DNA from 4 places in the Ammoniphilus soli genome. Region 2 is predicted to be linked to each of the others. Evidence: riboswitches for the same ligand, from Rfam matches in the RefSeq annotation. Region 2 holds a riboswitch; each other region holds the start of a gene.
The links. Region 2 has a riboswitch for cyclic di-GMP ahead of ABLT31_RS25965 (anti-repressor SinI family protein). Riboswitches for the same ligand answer to the same signal wherever they lie in the genome.
Positions count from the first base shown of each region.

Region 1: it holds a riboswitch for cyclic di-GMP, as region 2 does, so the genes downstream of both, ABLT31_RS27950 (Flp family type IVb pilin) here and ABLT31_RS25965 (anti-repressor SinI family protein) in region 2, are expected to answer to the same signal.
Region 3: it holds a riboswitch for cyclic di-GMP, as region 2 does, so the genes downstream of both, ABLT31_RS21425 (EAL domain-containing protein) here and ABLT31_RS25965 (anti-repressor SinI family protein) in region 2, are expected to answer to the same signal.
Region 4: it holds a riboswitch for cyclic di-GMP, as region 2 does, so the genes downstream of both, ABLT31_RS03800 (hypothetical protein) here and ABLT31_RS25965 (anti-repressor SinI family protein) in region 2, are expected to answer to the same signal.

Region 1 covers NZ_JBEGDL010000023.1:45,276-53,232, reverse strand. The annotation lists gene ABLT31_RS27980 (short-chain fatty acid transporter) at 1-809, shown strand, start outside; gene ABLT31_RS27975 (hypothetical protein) at 820-972, shown strand; gene ABLT31_RS27970 (copper amine oxidase N-terminal domain-containing protein) at 1,357-1,785, shown strand; gene ABLT31_RS27965 (hypothetical protein) at 1,992-2,606, shown strand; gene ABLT31_RS27960 (YbhB/YbcL family Raf kinase inhibitor-like protein) at 3,940-4,149, opposite strand; gene ABLT31_RS27955 (DUF192 domain-containing protein) at 4,152-4,493, opposite strand; cyclic di-GMP riboswitch class I at 4,740-4,828, shown strand; gene ABLT31_RS27950 (Flp family type IVb pilin) at 4,912-5,088, shown strand; gene ABLT31_RS27945 (A24 family peptidase) at 5,201-5,713, shown strand; gene ABLT31_RS27940 (TadE/TadG family type IV pilus assembly protein) at 5,706-6,086, shown strand; gene ABLT31_RS27935 (pilus assembly protein TadG-related protein) at 6,088-6,990, shown strand; gene cpaB (Flp pilus assembly protein CpaB) at 7,021-7,569, shown strand; gene ABLT31_RS27925 (AAA family ATPase) at 7,566-7,957, shown strand, end outside.
Region 2 covers NZ_JBEGDL010000018.1:78,389-86,345, reverse strand. The annotation lists gene ABLT31_RS26005 (FAD-dependent oxidoreductase) at 1-186, shown strand, start outside; gene ABLT31_RS26000 (YheC/YheD family protein) at 138-968, opposite strand; gene ABLT31_RS25995 (Na-translocating system protein MpsC family protein) at 1,249-1,617, shown strand; gene ABLT31_RS25990 (Nif3-like dinuclear metal center hexameric protein) at 1,767-2,780, shown strand; gene ABLT31_RS25985 (hypothetical protein) at 2,812-3,924, shown strand; gene ABLT31_RS25980 (CBO0543 family protein) at 4,130-4,555, shown strand; gene ABLT31_RS25975 (superoxide dismutase family protein) at 4,724-5,890, opposite strand; gene ABLT31_RS25970 (hypothetical protein) at 6,051-6,386, opposite strand; gene ABLT31_RS25965 (anti-repressor SinI family protein) at 6,932-7,126, opposite strand; cyclic di-GMP riboswitch class I at 7,107-7,191, opposite strand; gene ABLT31_RS25960 (acyl-CoA dehydrogenase family protein) at 7,396-7,957, shown strand, end outside.
Region 3 covers NZ_JBEGDL010000012.1:66,974-74,930, forward strand. The annotation lists gene ABLT31_RS21420 (response regulator) at 1-158, opposite strand, end outside; gene ABLT31_RS21425 (EAL domain-containing protein) at 179-2,692, opposite strand; cyclic di-GMP riboswitch class I at 2,809-2,897, opposite strand; gene ABLT31_RS21430 (hypothetical protein) at 2,967-3,140, opposite strand; gene ABLT31_RS21435 (flagellar assembly protein A) at 3,159-5,192, opposite strand; gene ABLT31_RS21440 (aspartyl-phosphate phosphatase Spo0E family protein) at 5,239-5,415, opposite strand; gene ABLT31_RS21445 (sensor domain-containing protein) at 5,444-7,165, opposite strand; gene brnQ (branched-chain amino acid transport system II carrier protein) at 7,501-7,957, shown strand, end outside.
Region 4 covers NZ_JBEGDL010000001.1:679,015-686,971, forward strand. The annotation lists gene yppF (YppF family protein) at 1-162, shown strand, start outside; gene ABLT31_RS03795 (YitT family protein) at 587-1,396, shown strand; gene ABLT31_RS03800 (hypothetical protein) at 1,615-1,848, opposite strand; cyclic di-GMP riboswitch class I at 1,829-1,913, opposite strand; gene ABLT31_RS03805 (AzlC family ABC transporter permease) at 2,170-2,886, shown strand; gene ABLT31_RS03810 (AzlD domain-containing protein) at 2,877-3,197, shown strand; gene ABLT31_RS03815 (ArsI/CadI family heavy metal resistance metalloenzyme) at 3,275-3,748, opposite strand; gene arsC (arsenate reductase (thioredoxin)) at 3,769-4,191, opposite strand; gene ABLT31_RS03825 (arsenic transporter) at 4,222-5,508, opposite strand; gene ABLT31_RS03830 (ArsR/SmtB family transcription factor) at 5,527-5,853, opposite strand; gene ABLT31_RS03835 (ATP-binding protein) at 6,061-7,347, shown strand; gene ABLT31_RS03840 (thiol-disulfide oxidoreductase DCC family protein) at 7,360-7,764, shown strand; gene rpmC (50S ribosomal protein L29) at 7,864-7,957, opposite strand, start outside.

The sequences.
Region 1 (7,957 bases), on a different contig from region 2:
TCGGAGTTATTCCGACCAGCGAAACGATCTTTTCGCCGATGAACCTAGCGATTGTAATCGCTTTAATGATTGCGCTTCCCGTATTGAACCGACTCATGCATCCGGAACCGGGAAAAGAGATTGTTTACCGGCCGGCGGATGATGTCAAGCTGGAAGCTGCTGCGGCGACGGCTGATGCAGCCTGCGACACTCCTGCCGATAAGCTGGAGAAGAGCAAGATTGTTTCCCTGGCCATCTCGGTGATCGGATTCTGGTTCATCATCGGATACTTTGTGAAGAACGGATTCAAATTAAATTTAGACATCGTTAACTTGTGCTTCTTGTTCTTGGGCATTTTGCTGCATGGCACGCCTCGCCGCTTCCTGGAAGCTGCGACCGATGCGGTAAAGGGGACGACGGGCATCGTGATCCAGTTCCCCTTCTATGCCGGAATCATGGGCATGATGGTTTCTTCGGGCCTTGCTGGACATATTTCTGAATGGTTCGTTAGCATTTCCAATCCGACGACGTTCCCGCTCTTTTCTTTCTGGAGTGCTGGTCTAGTCAATATCTTCGTTCCATCCGGCGGCGGACAGTGGGCCGTGCAAGCCCCGATTATGCTCCCGGCAGGAATTGAGCTGGGAGTTGATGCCGCGAAGACTTCCATGGCTATTGCGTGGGGTGACGCTTGGACGAACCTGATCCAGCCATTCTGGGCCCTGCCAGCCTTAGCTATCGCCGGCCTTGGAGCAAGAGACATCATGGGCTACTGCCTCATTTTGCTTTTCGCATCCGGTGCGATCATTTCGTTAGGTTTTCTAGTGTTTTAGTAAACATTAGATGATATTAGGATCAATCCTGAATAACCTGACCAATTGCTCTATAAACGGGCGGGATTTGTCTCATGATGTAGTAAAGCCTGGGCAATGGGGTTATGCCGAAGAAATCGGCTACGTTAAATATGATCCTAAAGAGGATGATGAGGAATGGTAGAAACTCTAACTGAACCCTGACCGTTTGGTTAGGGTTTTTATTTTTTAACCAAATAACACTTTGCTTTCTAAAATAGGTTAACTGCAATTTCCATCTCCTTTCTATGTATAAATTAATAGAAAGGAGTGAGAACTTATGGGTATTAGACGTAACAAAAAGCGACCTTGTCCAACCATGTCCTGAGTAGTACTATGTAATGCCCAAACATAATTTTCTAAAATATTAGCTTCTGATTTATTGCAGGAGCTTTTTTCGTTTTAGGGATTTATCCTAAGCGAGGCATATGACGATTCATGTCAAAAAGTAATTATTTGAATTACAAGGAATCTTAGAGTTAATCTAGAACTATATACCCATGATATTAAGATTATGGGGTGATCGTTTATGAAAAAAGTCGCAATTGGAGTTATTGTGGGTATGCTCATGGGAGGATCTTTAGTTGGGTTTGCTGCACAATCCGAAATCAAATTGATTGTAAACGGAAAAGAAATCGAATCTGACGTTCCTCCACAGGTGATAAGCGGAAGAACAATGATTCCAGCAAGGCCGTTAGCGGAAGCATTAGGTGCAACTGTTGAGTGGGACGGTCAAAGAAGAGCAGTAGTAATTACAACAACAGATGGAACACCAACTGATCTGTCTCCGGTTAATACTATACCAACTGATTTGCCTATAGCTGATGACAATCCAAAGGTGGAAGATAACCATCAACATGATTCAACCCACGATCTAAATGATGATCATGGAAATGATGGTGAAGAGAACGAGGATGGTGATCACCGCGGAAGAAACCGTGGCGGGAGAGACCATTAGAACAATTTTTATTACAATATGATCAAGATCCTGTCACCCAGGATCTTTTCTTTTTCTGTAGGGATTCTTTAACGAAGCAATACTCTCATCACAAATTGGTTTGAATATAAACCTTGTTTAAAGAAATAAATTCCAAAACAGTGCAAAAATACCTATAATTCGAGTCTGTGTTGAGAAGAACTCGTTTTCATAAAGTACTATCATCAATGGCGATCGTCTCACTTTTAATGACGGGAGTTGCTTCCGCCGCATTTGAAACCGATCAGACTGGTAAGAAGCTGAACAATCATCAGATTGATCAACTCAATGCTGTTAAGGCTGTTACTGAGAAATTCCAAGATGTACAAGATGCTATCGATGCTGGATACGAACCGGTAGGGGATTGTGTAAATGCGGACGATATACCACCGCTAGCCGGTCTGGGATTAGGCACAATGGGTATTCATTATTTCAATCCTAATCTTGTAAATAATCATCCGGATAGCAAAAATCTTAACTATAAAGACGTTCTTATCCCAGAACAACCAGAGCTTCTTCTCTATACAAGGAGCGCAAACGGTGAATTAGTTCTTATAGGCGCAGAGTACATGGTTTCATATGAAGAATGGAAAAAGATCCACGGTAGAAAAGATACTGAGGCTGAAATGCTAGATCCTAATTGGAAAGGTCCTAAGCCTAAAATATTTGGTTTTGAATTTGAAGGACTTATGGAAGCTCATGGCCTGGGAGAGCCTTCGCATTTTGACAAGCATATCTGGCTTCATAGTGATAACCCAGTGGTGTCGATGCGCAGTGGAACCCCAGCTGCACTTGTGATCTAGAAGTCGAGGAATAGAAACCCTATTATTCAAACCTTTTTGAAGTCCTGATATATCTTTCAGGATCTTTTTTTTATAGAGGAAGAGGGGAATAAATCTTAACCAAAACTAACCCTTTATTCAAAAAAATAACCGTAGGAAGCAACAAACCTCAGCTTTAGAATCTAAATTATAATATTTAAAGGGATTACTTGGAACAAGTTTGTGGGATTCATTCTTCATATTCTATACAATGCTGAGGTAAACGAGGATTTGGGCAGGGAACCAACCTGCAATTTCTAAAAAACCAACTTATGTTTCCTTGTTCTGATATCCTTGCAATAATAACAAGCAAAATATAAAGGACTATAATTAGACGCACTTTTAAACAACCCCTTTTAACCAAATAAATACGGACACTTTAATTTATGGTAAAGACATAATAAACGTTTGTATAAAAGCTCTAAAAAGAAAAAAATCATAAGAAAGGGCTGTAGGATGATCTTCCGAAACAACCAAAAATACGAGGGGAAATTCATGGCAGCAGACGAAGAAATTGCGTTGGAAGGGCGCGTATCCCGCACTTCTATACAATTTCTATGTTTATCAGTAAGCGACTAGTTTTGCTGCTTCTACTGCTTTAGCCAAGCAAGTTTTAGAGGAAGGAAAGCCGGCAGTCGAACGGATACGCGAAAACTTCTTGTCTGCAGGAAGTTCTTCCGATCCGATTAGCGTGTTAAAAGCGGCTGGCAGAGATGTCTACATCCAAACCGATTGAGGGTACGATGAAAGTTTTAAAGCAAACTTTAGATTTTGTAGACATATCTCCATCTTTTCAAAGTCAATAAGGTATAACATAAAGCGGATAGCTGCATTTTTTATCTTTGCTTACTTTTCTTTTTTCTTTTATTTCTGGTTGGAATATCAAAACCTAGTTCGCAATCTTCACAGCACGCGGGAAGCATAATATTAAAATCATTGGAGTTGACCCATTGATCGAAACATCTTATTTTACAGTCGCATATATCACGACATCTCTGTGGGTTTCGGTGATTTTTGCACTTTTTATAACATCTGCTGCAAGACCATTTACAGTCACTGGTGATTTTGGTTATTGAACCGCGAGAGTTGGCCATTTTATTACCTCCTGTGATGTAATCACTATATAGGATTCGGAACTCAATGGAATGGGCAAAAATACTACAATTTAAACCTAAATTTTATCCAACAAAAATGCCTGTCACCGCTCGAATTATGTTCTTCTTACTTATGATCAGGCGTATATTTGAAGTGGAAAAGGCCTTACTCAAATAAGAGTAGGCCTTTTTTGGATCGTTTGTAATCTAATTCACCCTAGTTATTCTTTTGTAAAGCCTCCGACCCATTCCGATTTTCCAATGATCTTGCCGCTTAAGGCCGCTTCAAATTGCTCTAGCGCCAGAAAAGGGGCAGGAATGTCGATACTTTCGGTATTTAAGGCAAACAGTACTAAGTGATCATCATGCCTTCCTGAATTGGCTGGTGGCTGAGTTCCGCCATAGGCTTGATTTGTTTGGAAAACATCGATTATTACAAATGAAACTTGTCTCTTAAATTGATTTGGGTCTCATATCCTGCCGGAAACTCGATAATAAAGTAGGCTTCTTTTATGCGAGGGCTGATTCTCCACGGTTTAAGGCTTCGGACGATGTGAATGACGGTCCCTTCCTTGTCCAAGTAATAAACGTCAATGGGAAAGCGCATAAAAAACATATGAACCTGGTTAGTTCTATTAAAAATCATGCCCAAATGGGTATTCTTTTTCCCCATTAATCCCCAAAACCGACTCCAAAACGTAAAGGCAAGATGGAGATCAATTGAAGATTCTTCTTTCTTATCTATCTTTACATACCGAAATTTATGAACAGCCACTGCTGAGATCCTCCTAAAATGATTTAGTTTTACCTTAAGGTGAATGGATGGTTTTCGCAATAGGTTAATAGGGTTTGTTATTTGAGAAACAAAATAATCGAAAATTATACATATTATTACAAAAATCAATAAAAACTTTTGTCAATAGGAGTTGATTCCTGTTGCTTAATATAAAATTGGGTAGAAAAAATAGGAATATTGTTTCATATGAAAGTTACCTATTTCCCACTAATATATAGCTATAAACAATCGAAAAGGCAAACTTAGGGAAATCTAAGGACGCAAAGCTACAGGGGCTAATATCAATTCTATGATTATGCCAGCCAGCTGCCGAAGACATATGCCTACCTACAGTAGATGCTATTCTTCGGGATAGTATTTTTTTATTTCAAAAAAACTGTTAAAGGTGGGAATTGTGATGATGAATTTTGTAAAGCGTTTGGTACGTGAAGAAGAAGGACAAGGTATGGTGGAGTACGGTTTGATTTTGGGGTTGATTGTGGTTGGGGCTATTGTTGCTATGGGGCCGCTTGGTACAAAAATCACAGCTTTATTTAACAAAGTCAACACAGCAGTAACAACACCAGCATCTTAAAATTAGTTGGAATTAGTAAAGCCTTTAGGGTCCTATTAAAATATCTCAACATACATAAAGCTCCCTTTTCCCCTTGAAAAGTGGGGCTTTCTTCATAAAAGGGGAAACGACCATGATAGATTACATCCTATGGATCGTACTTATTATTTCATTTATAACCGATCTATCTAAACGGAAAATCCTAAACATCATTACACTTCCGACCATTGTTATTGGTCTTATATACCATTCAGTCATAGATGGATGGAGTGGTCTTCTATTCAGTGGGCAGGGATTCCTGCTCGGTTTAGGCCTTCTGCTGATTCCCTTTGTTCTCGGAGGAATGGGAGCGGGAGATGTGAAGCTTCTGGCGGCAGTGGGTGCGATGAAAGGGGCAGGCTTTGTGTTTAGTTCTTTTCTTTTCATGGCGATGGCCGGCGGGGTGATGGCCTTAGTAGTTCTTATTGTACGAAAAGAATTAAAGTATCTTCTCTTTCGATTTTTCCTGTTTTTGACCGTTGATAAAGGAAAGATTCAACCGATCCATCCGTCGGCAAAGGAAAAGGGCTATACCTTGCCTTACGGTGTAGCGATTGCTGCGGGGGTGTTTCTTGCTTATTATCTGGGTGGGGTTTTTGATGCGTGATGAAAAGGGTCAAGCCACGGTGGAAATGGCGCTATGTGTTACCTTGTTACTGCTGCTGGTATTTGGCTTAATCGATTTCGCGAGGATCTTTCATGCGCAATTAACCCTAGATCATGCGGGAAGAGAAGGGGCAAGGGCAGCCAGTGTAGGCGGTACGGACCAGCAAATCCAGGATGTGATTTCTCAGGCGTCGGGTTCTTTAGGGAGTACGAATCTCACGGTGTCGATTACCCCAACCAAGACTGAGCGCAGGCGGGGGACCTATGTCACCGTGGATCTGGCATACTCGATTCCATTGACGACGCCTTTATTAACTCCCTTCCTGCCCAATCCGTACTCTTTTTCAAAGAAAACAACGATGAGGATGGAATAAGGTGAAGTGGCTTAAAGACGAAACAGGAGCCGTTGCTGCTTTTTTAGCGATCATCATGACCCTGCTGTTGGGTTTTGTGGCATTGGCCATCGATGGGGGACTGTTATATCAGAAAAAGGCGAGTCTCCAGCGAAGTCTCGACGCAGCTGTGCTGGCCGGGATTCAGGAGCTTCCGTCCTTTCCCGATGAAGCGAGGGAAGAGGCCGCCTATACGGCTGAAGTTAATGGATTGGACCCATCGAAATTACAGACAAATTTTAATCTTTCCAATACCAGGATGGAGGCTAGGGCAACGGAAGACCAAGAGTTCTTCTTTGCTAAAGCCATCGGGTTTCATTCTGCCAGTGTAGCCGCTCGGGCTGCGGCCGAGTTAAATCCGCTAACCTCCGGTAAGGGAGCGGTTCCGCTGGGTGTAGAATATACGACGAACCTAGCATTCGGCACGCAAGTCAGGCTGAAGGTCGGGGATTCCACGGTAGGGAATTTCGGGGCGTTAGCGTTAACGGGACCCGGAGCCCGCAATTATGAAACGGATTTGAAAGAAGGCTTTCTTCAGTACCTTTCTGTTGGTGCAATTCTCAATACGGAGACGGGGAATATGGCTGGTCCAACGGAAAGAGCGGTAAATTATCGCCGGTCTCTTTGTCCGTTTCACGGTACTGCGACCTATCAGGATTATCCGAGTGATTGTCCAAACATTGTTCTTGTTCCCGTTTATAAAGCGGTATCCATTCAAAGCAACCAGATTAAACAAGTGGAAGTGGTGGGGTTTGCCTCCTTTTTCCTTGAAGGGATGAATAGCTCGGACGAGGTCGTTGGACGATTTATCCAATTCGTCCATGAAGGAGCGACTTCTCCAGTCCAGGCGAATTACGGTACCTATGGGGCTAAACTAGCTCAATAAATTGATCTTAGGAAGAATAAGGGTGGTCAGATGAACACGAGAAAAATATGGCTTGGGGCATTGGTTTTTGGGTTAATGGCAACGGCGATCGTTTATTTATTGCTTTTCCCCAGCTCGAATGCCAAGCCAGCTGCAACCGAACCCCCGCCGCCACCCCAGGCGAATGAGGAACCGAAGGAAGGTGAGGTGAAGCCGGAGGCTGCTCCGGTAGCGTTGGAGATTGCTGAGGGGAAGCGGGCGATCACGGTGAATATCAATGAAGTGCAAGGGGTGTCAGGGTTTATTGTCCCTGGTGACTTCGTTGACGTGATTTCCCTTCATCCCCATCAAATCCTTTTACAGCATGTCCGGGTACTGGCTGTCGGCAAATCGATATCCGCTCCTAAACCAGGAGAAAAAAACGAGTACCGGACCATTACCCTTGAGGTTCTGCCGACCGAGGGACTTGCGGTCGCCATGATTGAGACGAGCCCGGAAGGAAGCTTTCACCTGATGCTGCGTTCACGGGAAGATAGGTCTACCACTCCGCATAAACACATCACACCTGAACAGTTGGGCAAAGGAGAGATTCCGAAATGAAGATCGACTGGTATGGACTGACCGATCAGCCTGCTTCTTTGGGTCCTCTTAAAACCCTATTGTCCGGGTCAGGGAATCCATCCAAATGGTATACAGAGGTTTCTGATTTGCGTGAGGCATTGAAGGGTTCAGCGGAGGGGGCCGTCGTATTTTTGCAGCTCGCCAAGACTCCATATGAATTATGCCGTGAAATTTCTCTCACCCATCCCTTGGTATCGGTGATCTTGATCGTTCCGCAAGAAGAGGTGGATCTGAAAAAAGCGATGCGGATGGGAGCGGTTGATGTCATCGGTCAGCCCTTCAAGAAGGAGGAATTGGCACAGGTACTAAACGAGGCCGTTCAAGTCATGAAACTCAAGGAGACAGCGCTGCGAAAGGAATCCAAACC
Region 2 (7,957 bases):
GGACTGCCCATTATTGATGAAACGCCCGGCGTCAAAGGATTGATTATCGCTGCAGGCCATGAGGGTGATGGCATAGCCCTTGCTCCCATTGCCGGTCATTTGGTAGCCGATCTGCTGGAAGGCAACGGCCCTTATGTTCATCTTCTAGAAAATCTTAACCTTCCCGACCACCGCCGCCTCCTCTGAAGCCTGCTTCCCCAAAAAGTATATCGGCTTCGAATTAAACGAACCTTTTCGGAAATGCGTGGATGCAGCGTGCTATCCGGGTGGTGCCGGAACAGCTTGAAGGCTGGCTTCGTATTCGCCTCCAGCACCCATAGCTTTCCCTGTTTATCCATCGCAACGTCCAGGCCGAGCTCTCGCACATGGGGATAGTGCTCACTGATAGCAGCAGACGTATGCTTTGCCAATTTCCTCATGTCCTTTTCCATCTGCTGATCTTTCACAATCTTTCCCATGCCGCTTTTCTTAAGCGATTGGCGCAAAGTTAGTGCCTTTCCTCCTTGTATATGATTGGTCACCATTTTGTCTTTCGCTGCTTGCTTTCCCATGACTCCCATGTATTTCCACTTATCTTTCGACTTCAGCAAAAGAAGGCGAAAGTCCACCGGCTTCCCATCTACCGTTAGAACATCAATCCCCTGCTGCAGCATATAAGAGCTTTTGTTCTCAATTCGCTTGTCAAGCTTGCTTCTTAACCGCTCCCAACTTTTCATTTGCTTCCTTTGGCATCCTGCCTGCAGCAGATATCCGCCCTGCTCTAGCTTGCTCACCCTCATAATTCCCCGTCCACCGGCACCGACAACCGGTTTAATATAGACCGCCTCATATTTCGCAAGGTAATCAGAAAGCTGTCCCCAGTCAAAGAGGCAAGTTTCCGGACTATATCGGCTCACCTTAGGATCTTCCGCCAACACTCGCTGTTTTTCCCATTTGCTAAGAATATAGACTTCTCTTCTTGATGGCATCTGAACTGATCCTCTCCCTCATTATGCCTTTCCTTCATCCTATTCGCTTGCCCTTCCGGAAGAGTGGGCGATTCGTCCTCTAATGCTCTTTATAAAAACCCTGTTAGATTTTCTCACCCTATCCCAACCATAAGTCCAAAACCCATGTAAAATAAGGACATACCCTAGTTTGCAAATATTCGCTTTAGTAATTAAAATTATCACTACAGTAAATATATTGACAACTTTGTGAACTGCTTGTATAGTATGTGTAACAGCACCTTAGGAGGACTGTTAGGGGATGAAAACGCAACCAATGAATTTAGGCCAGTTGAAGCAAGAGCTGATCAAAGACTACCAAGAAGTAAACCAGTACATGTTCGGCAATGGGACTAAACATCAGCGCGTGGACATCCTGGGAGACAAGATCCTATTTATGGCCGCTCACCGCCGCGCCCCTGCGATCCGTTCCCTGGACAGCAAGAAGCGGAAAGAAACAAGGATGATGGACATCCTGTTGATCGATGAGTTTAAGGTCCATCTGAAGGATAAGCTGGAAAGTAAATATCCATTTAAGGTCGTCACCATCTTGAAGGATTACGATCCGTTCGTAGAATTAACCGCAACGGTGGTTGTAATGGATCGGGATTTGGAGACAAGCCTCACGTAACACTGAATGGTAGAATGAACTCCACTTTAGGAGTGCAGGAAAGCCGTCAGTCAAGATAAACGAGTCGCGCGAAGTTTCATTTTGCTGCGCCTGTTTACTTGCTGACGGCTTTTTTATATTCATTAAAGCCCCAGGAAGGAGAAAAAACAATGACAACATTACAACATGTGGTTTACGAGCTCAACCACCTTACCGGAGGGAGAGTCATCCTGGATCAAACGGATCCCCAAGCCCTCCAGCATCCGTTTGTCATATTAAAAAGCTCCGGCATCCCAGGCAAGGAGGTCCTAGAAACGCCTGGACTCATCTATGGGGATCCTCGTCGCCAGGTAAAAAAGATAGCCGTTGCGATGACGTTATCCGAACAGGATATCGAGCTGGCTGCTGCAACCGGAGTTGATGCTATTGTGGCCCACCATCCCATCGCTGATGGAGCGAGTTCAGGGGGAGTAACCCTGCGAAATTACCTTGACCTCTATAATGTCGCCGTTCTCGAGCTGCATGAGGCCTTCCATGGACTTCATCCGGGAATTCCTTACCTGCATGGACATCGCGTTCATTACGCGGACATCCATTTTGGCGGCAAAGAAGGCAACGTTCTTTTCGCAGGTCTTGCCTTCCCTGAAATCCGTGTGCTAGGCGATATTTTGCAGCGCCTCGATGGTTTTATGGGTCTAGAAAAAGATGAAATGCTTCTGGAAGCAGAGCAGGCCCTAAGCGGTACCTCCTCTCTCGTCGAGACTTCACAGGTCACAAAGGGGCGTATCGTGATTGGGAAAGAAGACACACCCGTCCAAAACATCCTGCATATTTTCCCGCATACCGGGTTCTCACCGGAAGATTTGCGACAAGCCAAGGAAATGTTCCCAGAATCAGACACTGTCCTTGCCTCCATTAGCCGCGTTCCCGATGGCCATGCCCTTGTGCTGGAAGCCCAAAAGCTGGGTCTGAACTTCATCATTGGCAACTGTCATGTACTTGAGATTTTTGAAAATGGATTGCCCTTGGCCTATGCCTTGGATTCTCTTTTGCCCGATGTGGAGGTGGTGGTGTTTCGAGAAAAAGTGGTTTCTACTCCTGTCCGACAAATGGGAACACAGCGCTTAAAGGAATATGCAGAAATGATGGCAGCAAACCATCTAGTGAACAAAGTAAAAGTATAAATGAAGCAAATTAACAAGGGGGCATCTATTCATGGCACAAATTCCTGGAAAAATCCAACCGATTTATGATCTTACCAACCCGCAGACCGAGCCGAAACAAAATAAGATGGCTAACGTCGGTCTCGTCCTTGTCGGAGTCCTTTTACTCCTTCTCATGTTCAAGCCTGAATGGATTGGCGGAGCATTTACTGCCATGCAGGAAAAAGTCCAGCCGATGGTCGTCAACGTGTTCCTTACCGGTACGGTCGGAGTCGCTATCATCCTGAGCGTCATGACAGGACGTGCGCTCGAGCGCCTTGGCTTTACCGATGCCCTTATGCGCCTTTTTGTTCCGATCACAAGCAGGCTAGGGGTCAATTCCGCTGTTGTTGTTCCTGGAATCTACAATATTTTAGGGGACATTAATGCCGCTGGGCGCATCGGCGGACCGATTTTAAAACAAGCGAAAGCCACGAAAGACGAGCAAAAAATCGCCATCGCCACAATGGTCCAGTCCCAACAATCCTTCTCCTGTTTTATGCTAGGCTTAATCGTATTGTCCGCTGCCGGGATTCATGCTTTCCCGCTCGTAGCCTTAACTATTTTTGCACCATTGATCTTAGTTCCGCTTATTCTAAGAAAAACCATTTGGCGTGATACCCGTCCGGTTTCCCTGAAGGACCTTCCTTCCTTTACGCCGAATACCCCTTTCTTTACTACCCTTTTTAACGGGGCAAAAGAAGGGGCCGAGCTTCTCTTCCTTCTTATCATTCCGTCGATTGCAGTTATCTTCGGGATCATCGGCCTTCTCGACTATATCGGAATATGGAAATCCATTGAAGCAGGCATGTCCTTTTTCCTTGGTATGATCGGTGTTGATCCGAAAACTGGAATCACCGCCATTATGGCCTCGCCTACATTAGCCATGGCCCAATTGCAGGAGTTTGCTGCTACTCTGGACCCGAGACTAGTCGTTGGAGCCTTTGTGTTAGCCGCTTCCGGTCTCCCGCTTTCGGATATCTTCGGACAAATTCCGGCCATCTGGTCCGCGAACTCCGACCTTTCCGCCAAAGAAGCCCTGACAGCAGCCTGTATTGGCATGGCAATGCGATTGGTTACTGTTGCTATTATTGCTTATGGATTAACTCCATTTCTAATTAAATAGAGAGCTAAAGGGATTCCTTGCAGACATATCCAACCGTCTGTAGAGAATCCCCTTTTCAATATAAATAAACTTTTTGGTATGAAATATACAATTTTTATATTTACGGATAGTGTCTCTTATTGTATATTTTTATTATTGTGAATTTTAGTGTGAGGTGTTTGCTATTAGCATCGAAAGAATCATCGAAATTTCTTCTTGGATCATCATGCTTTTTTTACTTTGGCGGTTCGTTCCGAGAAAACAGTGGCGCCAAGCGCACGTCGCTTTCCTTTTCATGCAACTGATGACTTGGTTCCTGGGTTTCCTCACTGTAGAGCTCAAACTACTCGAATACCCCATCCGGCTATTTGAATACGCTTCACGAACCAACTTTACCTTTGAATACTTTGTTTACCCCTCCATCTGCGTTTTGTTCAACTTGTATTACCCTGTAAAATCTACGCTGTTTTTAAAAATAGGCTATTATCTCTGTTATTTAGTGGGTATCACAAGTATTGAAGTTGCCTTGGAGAAATACACAGATCTTATAACCTATCTTCATTGGAATGCGTTATGGACCTTTATCTCCATGCTAGTGACTCTATTTCTTTCACGCAAATACTTCAAGTGGTTTTTTAAATTCGAGAGTTAGGGGATAATTCTCCAATACAAAAAAATAGCTTGCCGAAGCAAGCTTTAGGGTGATGCGATACAAAAGAGAGATTGTCATGAGTGCTGGATAGGAGGCCCTTCACTCACTGTTTATTATAACTAGGAATTATTAAAGAACTATTAAAAAAGTTTGTCCAAAAGTTAACGATTATTGAGGAATATTGCCTCCAGCTATACGAGCTCCTGAATCCCCAGCAGGGTCTGTCTTGTTATCATCTGGACCAGCATGAAGGATTACAGATTTGCCAAAGATGGAGTTTGGCTGATCCTTCTCAAGGGAAACACCTTTAAGTACGAAAAAGGCATTTACATTTCCACTCTTGTCGGCAACGAGGTTAGGAAGATCTCCAGCATGGGCTCCTTCCGGATTCTCATGGCCATGCTTCTTCCCTTCTGGATTAAAATGTCCGCCAGCTGTTGCAAAATCGTTGTTCTCGATCGAATTGGAATGGATGTGGAATCCATGCTCGCTATTCGGAGCCAAACCTGAGGCTGAAACCTTAACCACCACTTGAGGTCCGAGATTATAGAAAGCGGCATAGCCGATTTTTTCAGAATTTGCATCAACTAAGTCTACAAAAGCCGTTCCAATGCGATGCTGCTCCTCATCGGAAATAAAGTAAGCGTGAAGATCATAGTGAGGAACCTCAAATCCAGGATGGCCATTTGGAACAAATTCGATATCGGTTTGGACAACTCCAGGGGATGGCAGTCCTTTCATTCCGGGTACACTTACATGGGATTTGCCATTTGCGAAATCCTCTTGGGCAATCATATATTCCAAGAACACTAAACGACCTTCATGAACTCCGTAGATAGGACCCAATGGCAGTTCAGCAGGATTTGCCCAATGCTCACCCATCGCCGGTACGATGCTTCCTGGTTCTAAGTTAATCGTTCCTTCCGGAAGAACCAATACGTAAGCTTCCTTCGTATCATTATTCCAAGTAAGCATTCCATTTACTGCAGCACTTAAATCCTTAACCCAAGCTGTAGCTTCTCCATGAGCCCAGCGAATATTACTGATCGTTTTTCCATTTAAGCTCACGCTCTGTTGATCTTTAGAAACCTCAACCGTCTTATTGAACAAATGGGCATAGGCATCCACAGACACATAATACTTGCCTTCATGGATGTGGTTCGCCATGGATTTGACCTCCACTCCATTTACGAGAGCGGCAGGCTGCCCCGCATGAGAGTGTGCCTTCTGAATAGAGCTTTGTACACCTGTCACTGGAGCACCACCATGCGCGGAAGCCAGTCCGGTAGTCAAAAGCAAACTACCAGCTACTAATGTTGAAGCTAACTTTTTCATAGAAACACCAACCAATCTATAAATATTATGTAATCATACTTCTAAATTATACCATATTTAACCAATGCTAGTAACCTTTACAAAAATAGTCAAAATTTTAAGATATTACAAAAGAACTAAATAAGGGATGAAAGTTTGGGTCTTTCCACCCCGTTCCTCTTTATTTTTTTAGTTCAATTATCCCTAAGATATCTTCTGCAGACTCGAAATGCATTTTTCCATCCAATTGTACATAGGAAATTCGTTGGTTAGACAGTTTATAGCGATCAATGGCAGCGGTATTCCATTTTAGATCGAACACTTCTTCGTCAAACGATACGGTCTGGATTCCAGCCTGTTTAATGGGCTCAATAACCGATTGAATCCAACCAGGGGTATGGATAACTTTTTGCGAAGAAAAACAAACATAGCCCCCAACTCCTATTCCCAAAGAGCTGAGGGCTATGACCATTCTTCTGTATTCAATTAAAACTCCTTTCCTCTTTTCATCCCACATGTGAAGAAATCACGCGCTTTGCTTACACACCCCCCCTATACCAAGTTCACCATCACTTACTAGGTCAGAAAGTTTTATATAAGCTGCCAATCCGGGATCCTTTCAAAAGATATTGTAGATTTCCATTCTATGCACGATTTTCTGGGGTTACTGCATGGCATCCCTCCTGTGGTTTAACTTTACAACTCTTTATGTACATCACCTCTTCTGTAGTTTTGGTAGGTGTGTTTCTAAGGTGTATCTTTATAATACGGCTAAAATTGAGTTTTGTAAATGTTCAGAAAAAGCAGCCTGAACCTATTTAGCCTTAAAATTCCACTTCTTTCGCCTAGCCAAACCCTTTTTCAAAGCTATATTGCTCCCAAGATCAGTTTAACCCCTCACCTATATCAACTATAATAGATATTGTGGGCTTTTTTCAGACCTGTGACACCGCCTAGTTTTCTATTCCCTCTACAGCTTGATTGAGATCTCTACTCATTCTATTTTAAAAAGGGGACAAAAAGAAAAACAGTACTTTGGTACTGTCCTAGTCTCGGCGCTGCTTATGCTATACTTTCAGCTGTTTGATTCAAAAACAGACGAATTTCTTCAGGCGTCATTCCCAGTTCACGTGCTTCCATGATCAAATCAACCCACTCTGAATCTAATTCCTTCTCTTGATTCATATCCTTCCTATCCACCATAGATTCCCCCCACACCTGAGATATGTATTGCTCCTCAGGCAACCCAGCCGTCATGACATCCCTGTTTTAGACCCGTGGCTTTGCGTCCCCACCTTTCGATAGGTTTGCCCTTTACCTAGATTCATATAATTCATATTATTCAAATATATAGTTATTATAACTAGATACTATTAAAAAGTATGTCAAAGCATGTCATAACTCAAAAAAAATTTAAATTATTGTTGAAGAATGACCAGAAGGATAGAAAACGGCCTGATGCTTCGATCATGCACCTCCCCTTCCTAACATAGGATATATTAATCTGGCTTCGCGGGGGAATGTTCATGATCCAGTATGAGAAATGGGAGTCCGGAAATGATGTTCATTGGTATCGAGAGGATCCCCTTCTCGTTCGGTATGCGAAAAGGTATTTGTCCGATGCGTCTTTTCGTTTCGCGGAGCCGTTTTTTCAAAAGGCCGGGGCTTGGGCTGCGGGACCTATGGATCGGAGGGCCGCCTATACCGATCGTGAGGGAGCCCCAAAGCTAATCCGCTATAACCGAAAAGGAGAAGAAATCAACAGCATCTGGTATAACGAGGGCTATTTGCAGACGATTCGCGAGGGATACGGAACAGGAGTAGTGGCTCTCCGTTATAATCAGCAGGTTCCGGAGCCTCTTTCCTTCATGACCAATTCCGTTTTGTTTTACTTGTTATCTCAGGCAGAGACGGGGTTTACCTGCCCCGTTATTTTGACGCAATCGGTGGCCTTTGTGCTTGAGAAATTCGGCTCCATGCAGCAAAAGCAGGATTACCTGCTACGTCTCGGCAGTATGGATCCTCAACAGCTCATCCAAGGCGGAACTTTCTTGACAGAAATCCAAGGAGGCTCGGATGTCGGCGCGA
Region 3 (7,957 bases), on a different contig from region 2:
TGAATTTGATTCGCTAAAAAGGAAGCTTCGTTGTCGGCAATCAATGAGTCACTCATTTTATGGAGACTGGAAAGCTGGAACCAGCCCATTCCTATGAAAAGGAAAATAAGAATAGGCAAGGCACTCAGCCCTAACAATAATTTGGTTTTAATTTTCATAACGGGAGCTCCTTGCTCTGCTATTTTTTACTGAAGGAAGCTTTTCCTTCTTCAATACAGGTTTGATAGACCTTGGCCATCGCCTGCAGGCGATCATTCACTGTCAGTTTTTGAAAGATACGCGTAATATGATTCTTCACCGTATGTTCACTGATAAACAATTGATCCGAAATCTCTTTATTGCTTAACCCTTTTACGATTAACTCAAATACATCCATTTCCCTCGAAGAAATCGAATATAATTCTTTGGTGTGCTTCAAGGCAAGATCCAGGATTTCTTTATCCATATTGGCTTGATCTTTAGGAACATGGGCGTAACCCCCATCCATTGTCCCTTCTCGTTTTTCAGCTATATTTTCAAAAGAAACTTCCTGACTTTTTGATAAGAAGTCTTCGAACTCCTTGGACGAAACGGGAGGGCTAAAAAGGTAACCTTGAAATTCCTGGCAATTATACTTTCTCAACATATTCAGCTGTTCCTCTGTTTCCACTCCTTCCGCGATCACGGACATCTTTAAGCTGTGTGCTAGTGAAATCATAGTAGATACCAGCGCGGTGCTATCTCCCTGTATATTGGAGATGTCCCGAACGAAGGACTGATCGATCTTTAACGCATGGACAGGAAAACGTCTTAGATAATTCAGGGAAGAGTAGCCCGTCCCAAAATCATCTATGCTTATGCAGATCCCCATCGCTTTTAATTGATTGAGGGTTCGAGTAATGGTCTCTTCATTTCCCATAATGACGGATTCCGTAATTTCTACCTCCAGCAACTCGGGGCTCAATCCAGTTTCAAGGAGAATCCCATGAATGCTGTCACTCAAGCCTTTCTGTAAAAACTGCTGCGCCGAAACATTCACGGCTATGCGAACGGGAGACAGCCCGGCTTTTTGCCACTCCCTGATTTGTTGGCAAACCTCCTTGAGCACCCACTCGCCAATTTCCACAATCTGTCCGGTTTCCTCAGCTAAAGGAATGAATTCTGACGGCAATACCATTCCCCAGCTCGGATGGTTCCAGCGCAATAGCGCCTCAGCACTTCGGATCTGGCCTGAATCCATCTCGACCCGCGGTTGATAAACGAGCACAAACTCCTCCCGTTCGATCGCTTTCCGCAATTCATTCTGCATAATAAAAGTTCTATAAGATTGGATATTCATCCCGGAATGGTACACGTTATATTGATTTTTCCCTTGTTCTTTTGCACGATATAAGGCCGCATCCGCGTTCTTCGTTAGCACAGGGGCATCCTCGCCATCGTATGGGAACACACTGATTCCAATACTTGTTGTTACATATAATTCATAAGCATCGATGTAAAATGGCCTTTTAAAAGCGTCCAATACATGCTCTGCGATTTCGAGCGCGTTCTCCCGATCGGTATCCGGCAAAATTACATTGAACTCATCTCCGCCTACCCTTGCAACCAAATCCCCTTCACGCATACAGGATGCCAGCCTGACAGCAATTTCCTGAAGCATTTTATCCCCAGTGATATGTCCAAGGGAGTCATTGATATATTTGAAACGGTCCATATCCAAATACATCATCGCTAAGGGCTGGTTCTTTTGCTTGGCTTGGTGCAGCCTTTGACTCAGCTCATCGTTAAAAAGCCTTCGATTCGGCAGATCGGTCAAGCCGTCATGATAGGCCATATGGGTAATCATTTCCTCATATTGCTTCTTTTTCGTCACGTCCCGTACGGTACAAGCCACGATGCATTTCCCCTGGACGTATCGTTTTCCGAATTGGATTTCAGCCAGAAATGAAGTGCCATCTGCTCGAGTAGCTTCAATTTCTCTGGAATTATCATAACCCAATATATTTTCTAAATTATTTATCGCTTGAAATGCATCTCGGATATATTTCTGTGATGCTTCACTCCGCAATAATGAAGTTATGTATTGGCCAAGAATCGCTGACTCCTCATAACCAAACATTTTTTCCACAGCAGGGTTTACTTTAAGAATCAAACCCTCTTCATCCAGTATCATCATCGAGTCAATGGATGTTTCGCTAATGACATTGGCTAAAGCCTCAGATACGCGTAGCTTGTCCGTAACGGCAGCCAACTCCGAATAGGCTTTCTTCAGTTCTGTTGTCTTTTCAGCCAGAATATCGGCTTGCTTGGACAGCTTTTGATTCATTTTATAAATTTCTACAAACCCTTCGACTTTCGCCTTTAAAATAATGGGATCAAAAGGCTTCAGGATATAGTCTATAGCCCCAATCGAATAACCGGTAAATATATGCTCCGAATCCATGTTATTCGCGGTGATAAAAAGAATCGGAGTATTTCTTGTTTTTTCGCGAGCCTTAATGATCTTGGCGGTTCCAAAGCCATCTATTCCAGGCATTTGTACGTCTAGTAAGATGGCAGCGAAATCATATTTCAGCAGAGATTTGAGTGCTTCTTCGCCTGATAAAGCCTTGATTAAGTTGTAATCTTCTCTCTCAATAATTGCTTCCAGAGCTAAAAGATTTTCCGGTCGATCGTCCACTAATAAAATATTGATTTTTTCCCCGCTGTCCATGTTAACCTTCTCCACTCCTTTGAATCTCATCTACTATATCTAAAATAGGCGGGCAAAAAACGGACGCTATCCTACTAAAGGGCTATTCAAATATGAATAGCCCTCCGTCTTCACTATTCGGCGGCCTGGCAGTCGTAGTTCATGAAATGACCTTAGACCCATAGCTTTGCGTCCCCACCTTTTGGTACGTTTGCCTTTATCAACAACCTATTTTTTATTTAAGTATATAGTGGATGGACCCTCGGTTCAATGAAGGGAAACAGTTTTAAAGCTGCTAAATAATACCCTGTGTTTTTTCGACAATATTCGGGCGGTGACAGGCACGATCAAAACGATAAAAAGCCGGCATCATTTCTTCCTCCAGCACTCCTGTCATTTCAATATCAATGTCCCCTTTAAATAAAACAATGGCCTTGTCTTCCTTGAGCATTATTTGCCACTCAAACATACCATTTTCTCCCCCATCCTAATGAAAAAGCCAATTCCCTTCTCGATCGATCCGTGCAAAGACATCGTTGTCTGCTGTCAGAAATTGATGCGTTTGATTTCCGATTTGGAGATAGGTTCCTTCCATCACGTACTTTATGCGTATCGTCTGTCCAAAAGGCACATGAATCCTTGTTGGTCTTCCGCCGGGGGTTCCCGCTTCCCCAATATCGGCCCCCAACGCAGCATAAACCTGTCCCCCGCGTACCATGCCGCTTACTTGCAGTCTGCCTCCCGAATGGATTTTCGAATGGATGCACCCTTGATCGATAACGTATACATCGCCGCTGCAATAGATTTCACTGTTTAGCGCATAAGGAATAATGATGCTGGCATCGGATTCTGAAGGGGTGCGGCTCCATTCATCGAGTGCTTTTACCTGTTGGATTAAAGCGGAAAGATCTTTTTGGACACGAAATTGTGTGGGCAGAAACTTCAGGAATCCATTGGATAGCTTGATCACGACTTCCTTAAATCCCTGGTCCAGCCTTTGTTCTTTATCTGCTTTCGCCGTCAAGTCAGACAATTCTTTAACCAGCTTCGGAACCTCACTGAATTTTCGCTCTAGTAAAATACGAATCAACGAGCTTAGTCCCATCCGGGCAAAGTCCGACGTTTTAAAAGCGGCACTTAAATAAAGCTCCTGAATGGCCAAAGCAAGCCCCTCTAATTGGTCCGCTATCTTTCCGAGCAATTGGCCCATATCCTCCAGCAGAAGGTTGCTTTTTCCCGCGGCAAGAGAGCTATTAATCACACTTCCCCGGATCACGATGCGATTTCCGGCTGTAATGATCGCTCGATTGCTCAAACCATGTATGAGGACATCCCCCAGGGCTTCGACGGTCATTCCCTCTTCCGCATTTCCTTGAACCTCGATATCTCCCGAAAAATGCAGATTTCCCGAAGCCAAATCGACATGGGCAGCGTGATATAATCGGGGCACGACGGAAACCCTGGCTACATTCCCCTGGTACTCAATGTGCGGCCTTCCCGAATCCACGGCCACAATTTTCGTCCCGTCTTCGATCAAGTCCGCTCCTTTTCTTGCCTGAACATTCAGTTCCTTCGGCAGGGGTGGCGGAATCATCTCCCCCGTAACCGTCATCCCTGGCTTTCCTGCGGCAGGGGGGTGAACGATCACAATCACCTGGCCTGCATCCACACTGGGAATCGTTTGGATCTCCCGAAAATCCACCCTCCCATTTTCCAATTCCTTTGGTTCGTTTTTCAATAGTTCGGTGTTTACCTTCAATTCCAGCCAACCGTCTTGACCCTGCTCAGGCTCAATCCCTCTGGCAATCTCGAATACACCAGACACCCGGGCTTCACAAGCTTTAAAGACTTCTATCTCTCGTATCCCAGTTTGGATCCCCAACTCCTGCATTCTCTGGACGACCGAAGCGATTTGGAGGTGATTGATGATCTCCTCCTCTTCGGCGAATTCCAGCTTGATATGCGGACTAGGCTCTTGATCCACTAGGGTACGGGTCCGCTTGTACCCCGGCTGGATATGAAGGGTGGCGATCATCTTCCTATCGTCCAATTCGATGGACCAGGTTGTTTCCTTTAGTTCATCGTTTAGATCAACCTTAAACTGGTCTTTTTCCGAGATCACCGTTGGTTGTTTCACGATCTCCCCATTTTTATATAGGGTAATCCCTTTCTTTGGCGTGATCGTAGGATAGTGGGTAGGCGTTTCCTTGCAAAAAATTCTCCCATCCGTGATCCAGGCCTTCCCGATTTCGGTCATCTCCGGCAAGGTGTCCTGAGGTTTAGACGGACTCACCTCCTGATCCTGACTTCGGAGTTGATCCATTGCGGTTTTATCTTCAAGCGATTTTTTTACTAGCCGTACAATGGCTGGTTTAGAGCCGAATATCCCCAGAAACCCTTTCGTCGCATTTTCTATAATCTCAATCTCCACTTCCTGCCTGCGGGCTTCAAGAACCTCCAAACCGATCGTGATGGCTTCGTGGACATCCTTCCCTTTAGAGACAATGACTGAATGGCTCATTCTACCCTCCCTCTCACGATTGAATATAGGTGAATTACATATTCATCTAATCGCGCCTCTGCGTTAATTGGATCTTCTGATATTGAACAATGAGCCTGTCCAAATCCTGGCTGAGCTTGATGACCCTCTCGTCATGCAGGGATTGGACCTCCTTAAAGATTTCCAGCAGTTCACTTTTTTCCTTCTCGATTTCTTTGAACAACTGGAGCAATGGATCCTTCATCGTCTGTCTCTCCTATTCATGGAAAAGTTTAAGGAACCTGCTTTAGCCAATGACGTTTAAATTCCTCCGCTGGGACAGGAGGACTATAGAGATATCCTTGGATCTCATCACATCCTAGTTCGCCTAGGATCTTCAGTTGATCTTCTGTCTCCACTCCCTCAGCCACCACGTTAACTTGAAGATTTCTCGCCAAATCAATGATGGTGGCCGTGATGGCTTGATCCGCCGTATCCGATGTGATGTGTGTGATGAAGGATCGGTCGATTTTTAAAAAGTCAATGGGAAAACACTTAAGATAGCTTAATGAGGAATAGCCTGTACCAAAGTCGTCAATCGATATTTTAAGGCCCATCGATTTTAACTGCTCTATTTTGCACATGGTTTCCTGAACATTCTCAATCATGCAGCTTTCCGTGACTTCCAGCTCCAGCCACTGGGCATCCAGGCCTGTTTCAACCAGTATGTCGCAGATCATGTCTACGAAACCTGAGTTTTGTAATTGCTTTACGGATATATTTACAGCTATGCGAAGAGGGGAATAGCCTGCATCTTGCCATCGCTTGTTCTGTTTGCATACCGTTTGCACTACCCATTTTCCTACCTCCAGGATCAATCCCGACTCCTCGGCTGCTGGAATCATTTCTGCCGGAGCGATCCACCCCTTCTCGGCATGCTTCCATCGCAGCAAGGCTTCAGCACTCACTGCTTGTTTTGAGTCTATATTCACGCGTGGTTGATAATGAAGAGAAAGCTCATCGCATGTCAAAGCTTTTTGAAGATCTCTTTGCAGCGAAAATGGTTCATAGGCTTGTTCATGAAGGATAGGAGTAAAAAATTGAATGTTCTCCCCTCTGTTTTCCTTGGCGCGATACATGGCATTCTCCGCGTTTCTCATCAAGGTTTCTACGTCTTGGGAGCCAACGGGATAGATGCATATTCCCATATGAATATCGATCAAAATTTCGCGATTTTCCAGAACAAAAGGTTTTTCCAGGGCATGAACCATCTTTTCCGCCAGGCTTGCACACTCTTGTAGCCCCTCAATATAGGGAAGCAGGATGGAAAATTCGTCGCTTCCCATGCGAGCCATGGTAGCGTCTTTTGCTATACAACCATTCATCCGATCAACAAAGCTTTTTAATAATGCATCCCCAAAGTGATATCCGTACATATTATTGATGAGCTTAAAGCCCGCCAGATCAAGAAACATCACTCCAAGGATATGCTTTTCCCGATCAGCCACTGCGACTGCACTTTCCAAAAGTTCCTGAAACAGAGTCCGATTGGGCAGGTTGGTTAAGGGATCGTAGAGAGACCTAAACTTTATTTTTTCCTCTGCTTGCTTATGCTCCGTAATATCCGCGGCTGAACCGATCACTTCAAGAACTTTGCTGCCCACTAATACAGGCTGGAAGATACATTCAAGCGTTCTATCGAATAATTTAATCTCCGATTTCATGATTTCTCCCGTGTAGGCCTTATTAACATACTCGTTGAATGATTTGGAAGCCTCTTGCGGGAGTACTTCATTTATCGATTTGCCCATAACTGAACTTGTCATGAAGCCCAGCTCCTTCGCAAGCTGGCCTTCCGCAAAAGTAAAAATAGAAACCCCATCTCTTCTCTTTTTAATCTTAAAAATAAAATGATGTATATAATCCATTATCTGTTTCAGCTCGGAAGGTGCTGGATCTTCTGTCTTACTAGTACAGGACTCCACGACCATGCTTATTCCACTCCATTCTCTCACTTCATAGGCCTAATTAACTAGAATCATTACTTCTATTTTGATGTAAGCAATTGGAAAAATATATCATAATCACCTCCTATTTTTGGTCCTAATATTAAGAAATGAATTAGGAATCCGTTCCTATTGCATGAAGACACAAAGAGAAACTCCCGTTACATAATGCGATTTTCGGGAGTTTCTGACGCCGCACTCCCAAATCATGCTCCTCACCCTCACATTTGGTAAATTCTCTACATTGTATGAAAACTCTTAACCAAATGCCTCCGATGTGTTATCCTTAGTAAGGTTTATTCACAAACTATTCTTAGGACATTTTCCGGAGGGATCTCATAGAAATGAATCGAATATCTACCAAAGACACATTCACCATTGGTCTTATGCTATTTGCTTTATTTTTTGGCGCGGGGAACATGATTTTTCCACCTTCTTTAGGACAAGCAGCGGGAACCAGCCTATGGATCGCGATCCTTGGCTTCCTGGCTACCGGGGTGGGCTTACCCCTTCTGGCCGTTACGGCGATTGCAAGAACCGGCGGGGACTTGCAGGATTTAGCGAGCCGCGTTCACCCGAAGTTTTCTGTGGTCTTTACGCTGGCCATTTACCTGGCTATCGGACCTTTGTTGGCTATACCAAGAACCGGTACAGTTGCTTTTGAGATGGGTGCTGTGCCTTTCCTCCCAGCGGGGCTGAATGCTCAAGGCTGGCCGTTGTTTGTCTATACGTTGGTTTACTTTGGGATCACCTACTGGCTGGCTTTAAATCCATCCAAACTCGTGGCACGGATCGGAAAGC
Region 4 (7,957 bases), on a different contig from region 2:
ATCAATGAACTTCTGGACTTTATCCAACGCTCCTACATCAGTGAAGAACTTTCCCTTTCTCAGTATCGTGAATTATTCAAAGGTCTCCATGAGCGCGGTGCAGAAAAGCCTATTTATTTTAGTGATTCTGAGGAGATTGAAGAAAGCACTGTAATATTATAAAAAGGTTCCTAATTTAAAGCCTTCGGGGTTACCTCGAAAGGCTTTTTATTTTGTCGGCAATGGTCAGAAGGGTATCATAACTGATCGTGTTAAATTGTGCTATAATAAAATAAGTAGAAGAAAGTCCGTGGTTTTTAAGTGAGGTTATACTCCTTCTTGCATTCTCCACAGGAATTACCCAATGGGTCTCTTATAATTATTGGAGATTAGCTAAACTATTTCTAATTTCTTTTATCCATAAACTAAAACAAAGGTTTAATCTTTACCCTCGCGTTTTTAATAGCAGACTTGAGTTTTTCTAATTATCAAGAGGGACAGAATCATTACCCAAAGGAGTGAGAATTGTTTGGAAACAGCGCATGCAGAGCAACAAATTCAACATCAAAAATTGACAAAACTGAAAATATTAAAGAGAGCCATTTTTATGTTTTTAGGGGCTTGTTTTGTTGCCGTAGGACTGGAGATCTTTCTAGTTCCCAACAAGGTTATTGATGGGGGGATTGTTGGAATCTCGATCATCCTTTCACATCTTTTGGGTATCAAATTGGGCTATCTGCTTTTCTTGCTCAACTTGCCTTTTCTTTTATTAGGATATAAGCAAATCGGAAAGACGTTCGCAATATCCACCTTATTTGGAATAAGCGTTATGTCAATTGGAACATTTTTATTGCATCCTGTTCCCGTCTTGACGAAAGACCCCCTTCTGGCTGCCGTGTTTGGAGGAATCATTTTAGGCGCCGGGGTAGGGATGGTTATCCGTTATGGCGGATCGCTGGATGGCACGGAAATTATTGCCATCTTGTTTAATAAGAAAACGCCTTTCTCTGTTGGGGAAGTCGTGATGTTCTTCAACTTGTTCATTTTGGGCAGTGCCGGTTTTGTGTTTGGATGGGACCGGGCGATGTATTCCCTGATTGCGTACTATATCGCGTTTAAGATGATAGATATCACCCTTGAAGGGTTGGACCAATCAAAATCCGTATGGATTATCAGTGACAAGCATAAGGAGGTAGGAGACACGATTCTAGCTCGTTTAGGTCGTGGAGTGACTTATTTACAGGGTGAAGGCGGATATACTGGTGATGACAAGAAGGTTATTTTTTGCGTAATCACTCGACTGGAGGAAGCCAAGCTCAAATCCATTGTAGAAGAAGTAGACAAAACGGCATTCTTAGCCATTGGGAATATCCATGATGTTAAAGGAGGACGATTCAAGAAGAAAGACATACATTAATGGGAGAAGGTGCAAATGGCATTCACAACGGATAATTCAATCTTTTTATTTTGCTATATTGTTAGTCGTTGGCGTGATAACTACGAAATTACCAAAGAGAACGGTTTTCTTGTTTTTTTATGCGAAAAAAGAGGGAGTCCCTCAAAAGCTAGGCTTTTGGGACACCCTCTTTTTTCTATTTGAGATTTATGATCTTAAAGGACGTAGAAAGCTTGCAGCTAAGCGCTTACGAGGTTTTCTTGGAGTCTACTGTTTAACATTTGGATTCGTTCATTAATCCCTTGTATAGACTGATATAACTCAATTCTTTCTCGCCAGTTTAACATGGGGTCCATAACGTCATCCTTTAGTTTTTCCTTTACTACCCTTAACTCTTCAATGTTTGTCATCAATTCGAGACGCTTGATTTCTACCTTCACTTTCATTTCTCCTTTCGGTAACCCGGCTGCCATGGTTATTCAACGGTAGGCCCGTGGCTTTGCGTCTTCATCTTTCGATGAATTTGCTATTATCGTGGTATAATCTATTTTTATCATAATTATCAGCAAAAGAAAAGGGGTAGTCCTTGTCAAGTTAATGAATATATTGTTTAAATTTGAAGGCTTGAGTGTTTGACAAATATTTTTATACATGATTTTATAAATAAAGCATGATTGTATGCTCATTTATGAGGTCTCGTAGAGAAACAGACTATTTTTATGAAGCTGCAGGAAACGGTTCAAGAAAGGTGAACCGTATTTTCTATTTGTTTGAACTTGAATGGAGGTTGTAGGGTGAGTCTGGAAAATGTTCAACTGGAAACCCATATGGCTCAGAGGGAAGACAGTTTTTTGCAAGGGGTGAAAGATTGCGTTCCGACTTTACTGGGCTATCTTAGCATTGGGTTTGCTGCTGGTGTTGTTCAAAAGACAGCAGGGCTTAGCATAGCGGAAATCGCTCTTTATGCCGGGTCAGCTCAATTTATTGCCGCTGGGATGATAGCCGCAAGCAGCTCGCCTACTGCTATAATTATTACCATTTTGTTTGTGAATTTACGCCATATTTTACTTAGTGCTGCCTTATCTCCTTTTTTTAGACATCTTACACCGTTCAGGAATATGCTTGTGGGTTCTCTTCTTACAGATGAGACGTTTGGCGTTGCGATTAACAAGAGGGCAAAAGAAAGAGGCATCAGTGAAAAATGGATGCATGGCCTCAATATAACCGCCTATCTGAACTGGTTCTTAGCCAATCTTGCAGGGGCGTATTTCGGGCAATGGATTGCAAATCCAGAGAAGTTCGGACTGGATTTTGCTTTGCCCGCTATGTTTATCGGTCTTCTTATTCTCGCTATGATAAGCAGATCCAATTTGAAATTAGATCTTATTGTTGCGGTAAGTGCCGTAATTATCGCTGTGGGCAGCAGTTTTGCGATCTCAGGCAGTATGGGTGTCATTGCAGCGACGGTGCTGGCCTCCACGGTAGGGATGGTGATGGAAAAATGGAAGTAAGATGGGGTATGTTTTTGATTATTGTAGGTACGGCTCTTGTTACGTTCATTCCAAGGGTACTGCCTTTAATGGTACTAAGCCGAATTGAATTGCCGGAGTGGGCTATGCGGTGGTTAAATTATGTTCCCATTTCTGTGATGGCGGCTTTAATCGGCCAAGAGCTTTTGATGCATGACGGAGAAATCTCATTACTTAATTTAGAAGCATTAGCAGCCCTGCCGACCTTTTTAGTGGCCATCATGACACGCAGCTTGTTATCGACAGTCGTTGCAGGGATTACTTCCACCATGGTGTTACGATTTTTGTCGTGATAAAAAGTGTCCTATCGAGCAGGATGCAAGAAAGCGCCTTTCCATTGGGGAGAGGCGCTTTTTATTTGAAACCAAATTTATTTCTTGAACTTGCCTAGTTCTATGGCTACAGGGGTAACTTGATTAGGTGCGGGTGCACAGCATAGAGATAGATCTCTTGGGTCACCAGCCGATTCAAATTCGGAGTCTTCCTTGGTATAAAAGATCTCCCATGCATTGTCATCCGGATCGTACACCCATACTTTATCCTGGACCGCATAACAGCAAGTCGTACCCATTTCGTCAATCGTAAGAAGTCCTGCAGAGCGTAATCTTTCGCCAAGAGCTAATACTTCTTCGGTTGTGTTCACCTGGAAGCCCAAGTGGTTAAGTGCACCTTTTTTCTCAAAAGGTCTTACATTCAGCGAGAAGTGCAGAGCCGGGTCATCTAATTCAAACTTCGCGTAGTTGTCTTTTACCTTGGTGGGTTCCGTTCCGAAAAATGCCCGGTAGAACTTTAGGGATGCCTCTAGATCCTGGCAGTTGATGGCGACATGCATTCTTTTTATCATCGATTTTCCCTCGCTTTCATTTATTTTCCTTCTTTTGCAAATTGCTCCATGCGTGCTTTTATTTCGTCGCGAACCGTACGGAACTGTTCCATAATTTCTCCTTCGGTCCCGGTGGCTTTAGCCGGATCGTCAAAACCCCAGTGCCATCTCTCGGCTTTAGGATTGGATACGACGGGGCAATGGTCATTGGCATGACCGCAAAGCGTAATAATGTAATCCGCATTCTTTAAGGTTTCAGGATCGATGACATCAGAGGTATGGTGGCTGATATCCACTCCGGCTTCTTTCATCGCTTGCACGGCACGAGGGTTTAAGCCATGGGCCTCAAGGCCGGCGCTTCTTACCTCATATTTGTCTCCAGCTATTTCATGCAACCAGCCATGAGCCATTTGGCTTCGGCAGGAGTTTCCAGTACATAGAAAGTATACAAGCGGTTTTTTCATCGTGAGCCTCCTAAAATTCGTTTGATTTTTTTATGAAATAATGATTAACCAAAGGTACAGTCCAAGGAGAGTAATGAACAGGGTAGGAATCGTTAATACAATCCCTGTTCGGAAGTATTGCCCCCAAGTAATGGTAATGTCTTTGCGGGAAAGGACATGCAGCCAAAGAAGGGTAGCCAAAGAACCGATAGGCGTAATTTTGGGTCCCAAGTCGGATCCAATAACGTTTGCATAGATTAAAGCCTCCCGGATGATACCTTCTGTGGATGTCCCCTGTATTGCTAGGGCATCGATCATCACGGTTGGCATATTATTCATGATAGAGGAGAGAATGGCCGCAATAAATCCCATTCCCATCGTTGCTGAAAGCAAACCGTAATCGGCTGTCCATTGGATCGCCTGTCCTAACATGTCGGTAAGACCGGCGTTACGAAGTCCGTAAACGACAACATACATCCCGATCGAAAATACCACGACTGCCCAGGGAGCCTCTTTTACCAGCTTTAGAGTATCCACTTTTTCGCTGCCTTTCGCTATCCAAATAAAGACGATTGCCGCGATTCCTACGATAAATGAAACAGGAATTTCAAAGGTTTCGCTCAAAACATACCCTAATAACAGGACTGCTAAAATGATCCAGGACAAGCGAAATAGTTTCAGGTCCCGGATCGCTTCACTTGGCTTTTTCAATTGCGACAGGTCATAGCTAGCAGGGATGCTCCTGCGAAAATACAGGTAGAGCACACCTAAACTGGCAAACAAGGAGAAAAAATTAGGAATCAGCATTCGGCTCGCATATTCCACGAAGCCAATGCCAAAGAAATCTGCGGAAACAATGTTGACTAGATTACTGACAATCAGCGGCAAGGAGGTAGTATCAGCGATAAAGCCGCTGGCTATCACATAAGAGATGACCATTTTTTCATCAAATTTCAAAGCCCGAACCATAGCTAGTACGATTGGGGTTAAGATCAGAGCGGCCCCGTCATTCGCAAAAAAGGCAGCAACCGCAGCACCAAGTAAAATGACATAGACGAACATGAGCTTTCCGTTTCCTTTAGCGAGGCGAGCCATGTGCAGGGCAGCCCATTCGAAAAAACCAATTTCATCCAAGATCAATGATATGAAAATGATGGCAACGAACGCTAAAGTCGCGTTCCATACAATGCCTGTAACGGTCCATACGTCTTGCAGCGTGACCACTCCAAAGCTAAGGGCCAATAAAGCACCAGCTGAAGCAGACCAGCCAATGGAAAGACCTCTTGGCTGCCAAATCACAAAGACAAGCGTAATGGCAAAAATGATAGCTGCTAACATGACTTCTCTCTCCTTCAGTTAGGCCTCGCATTGGACAAGGAGGCCTTTCTCCTCTAATTCCTTAAGTTTCTCGGAAAGGTCAGGCAGCTTATCTAATGAAAAGCCGATATCTTCAAATTTGCTGTAGTTGAGCGAATAAAAGACCCATTGCCCTTTCCTATTTTCCGTGACTAAGCCAGCACTTTTTAATCGGCTTAGGTGTTTGGAAATAGCTGGCTGCGATATGTTGAATATCGGGGTGAATTCACAGACGCAGCAATCACGATGTTTCAGCAGAGTAACCATTTGAAGTCTTGTTGGGTCTCCTAGAGCTTTCAAGCAGTCAGATACCTGGTTTAGATCCATCTATCATCCCTCCCGTTTGAAGTAAAGCCTTTTTATTATTTACTGTATTCCCAACAAACAACATTATAATATAACAATATGGTTATATCAATATTGAGTCTCATTTTGTCTTAGAACATGAACCGTTTGAAATACCTGTGTATTGTCGGTTCTTTTAAAATTTGGTTAAATAGTAAGAAGAGTTATTAAAACTGGAGTTGAGATTGCATGAAGACCAATATATGGGCATTTATCAAGAGGCTTGAAAAGGTTTGGTTAGCAAGACTTTTTTCTCTCACCTTGTCAGTCTCGATTCTCCTGCACATTATGGATGGTTTCAAAGCTCCCCATTATTTCTTATGGGAAGCGATAAATATAGCGGTTCTCCTGCTGCTCGGAATACCGATGCTTTTAAAATTAAAATCCAGTGAGAAAGTAAAAATTATCGCGGAAAATGAGTTGAATGAAATCAAGGAAGAATTCAGGGATACAGTACGCGAGCAACAAGGAATGACTTTTAAGTTTAAAAAGGTGGATGGTAAATTTATTCACACTTTATGTGATGGCGCCCTACTGTATAGGATAGGATTGACTCCAGAACAAGTCGTCGGAAAGGAATTGCATGAGTTTCTGTCACAAAGTAACGCTTCGCAGAAAGAGTTGTTTTATGAACGCGCTTGGAATGGTGAAGAAAATGTAGTTTATGAGGGTGAGGCCAATGGCATTACTTACCTTGCCTCTTTGCGACCGGTCATGAGAAATGGGGAAATTTGCGAAGTGATTGCGTCATGTATAGATATTACCAATTTAAAAAAAGCCGAAGAGCTGATTAAACGGTCTGAAAAATTATCACTTGTGGGGGAGCTAGCGGCTGGAGTAGCCCATGAAATACGGAATCCCCTCACTTCCTTGCTTGGATTTGTCCAGCTTTTGGAGAGGCAAGGAAGCGACCCGCATTATCTAGAGGTTATGAAATCGGAATTGCATCGAATTAATTTCATTGTAAGCGAATTTTTGGTGTTAGCTAAACCCCATCTTAAGCAATTCCAAGAGCATGATATTAGAAACATCCTCAATGCAGTGATGCCAATCATTGAAACGCAGGCAGCCATTAATAACGTAGAAATTGTGTTAGAGACGAACGATGTAATTCCCATGATAAAATGTGAGGAAAATCAATTAAAGCAAGTTTTTGTAAACCTGCTCAAAAATGGAATCGAATCCATGAGCGCTGGCGGGGTGCTTTCTATTGAAGTAAATGTGGAGAACGATCTCGTGTTAGTTCGTATTATAGATCAGGGATGCGGAATCCCACAGAACATTATTAGCAGAATAGGTGAACCGTTTTATACCACCAAGGAAAAGGGTACGGGTCTAGGAATCATGGTTTGCTATAAAATCATTGAAGATCATCATGGAAAAATGTCAATTTCGAGTGAACTGAAAAAAGGAACAACCGTTGAAATAAAACTACCGATCCATGCATTAGCAGAAGAACATCTGGCAACGGCATGAGAAAGGGCACGTATGGAGGAAAAGCAAGGGAAGATTATTTTGTTTGATGGCGTGTGCAACTTTTGCAATTTTTGGATCAATCGGCTTATCACCTTGGATAAAAGAGAGGTTTTCCGCTTTGCTTCCCTTCAATCAGATGCGGGAAAGGCGCTAAGGGAGAAGTATCACATTACATCAGAGTTGGACTCCGTAATTTTGCTGGATGACGGCCGGTATTATACAGAATCAATGGCGATCCTTCGTATTTGCAAAAATTTAGGCGGTGGCTGGCGTATTCTTTACGTATTAAAGATTGTTCCTGATCCAATCCGAAACGGGATGTACCGTTGGGTGGCAAAGAATCGGTATCGCTTGTGGGGAAAACAGGACTATTGTATGATGCCAACTCCTGAGAGAAGGAGGAGATTTTTGGAGTAATAGGGGAAGCCAAAAAAGTCCTTATTGCCTATGCATAAGGACTTTTTAGGTAAGTTTGTACATTTGAAACTCCTGTTATGCTTTAAGGTATTAATTCCATTAACGAATGGATAGTGTCATTTCTTCCGCAATCTTTTTCTTTAGAGATTCGAACTCCATTGAGTTTAGTTTTCCACGTTGAATCAGCATGGTT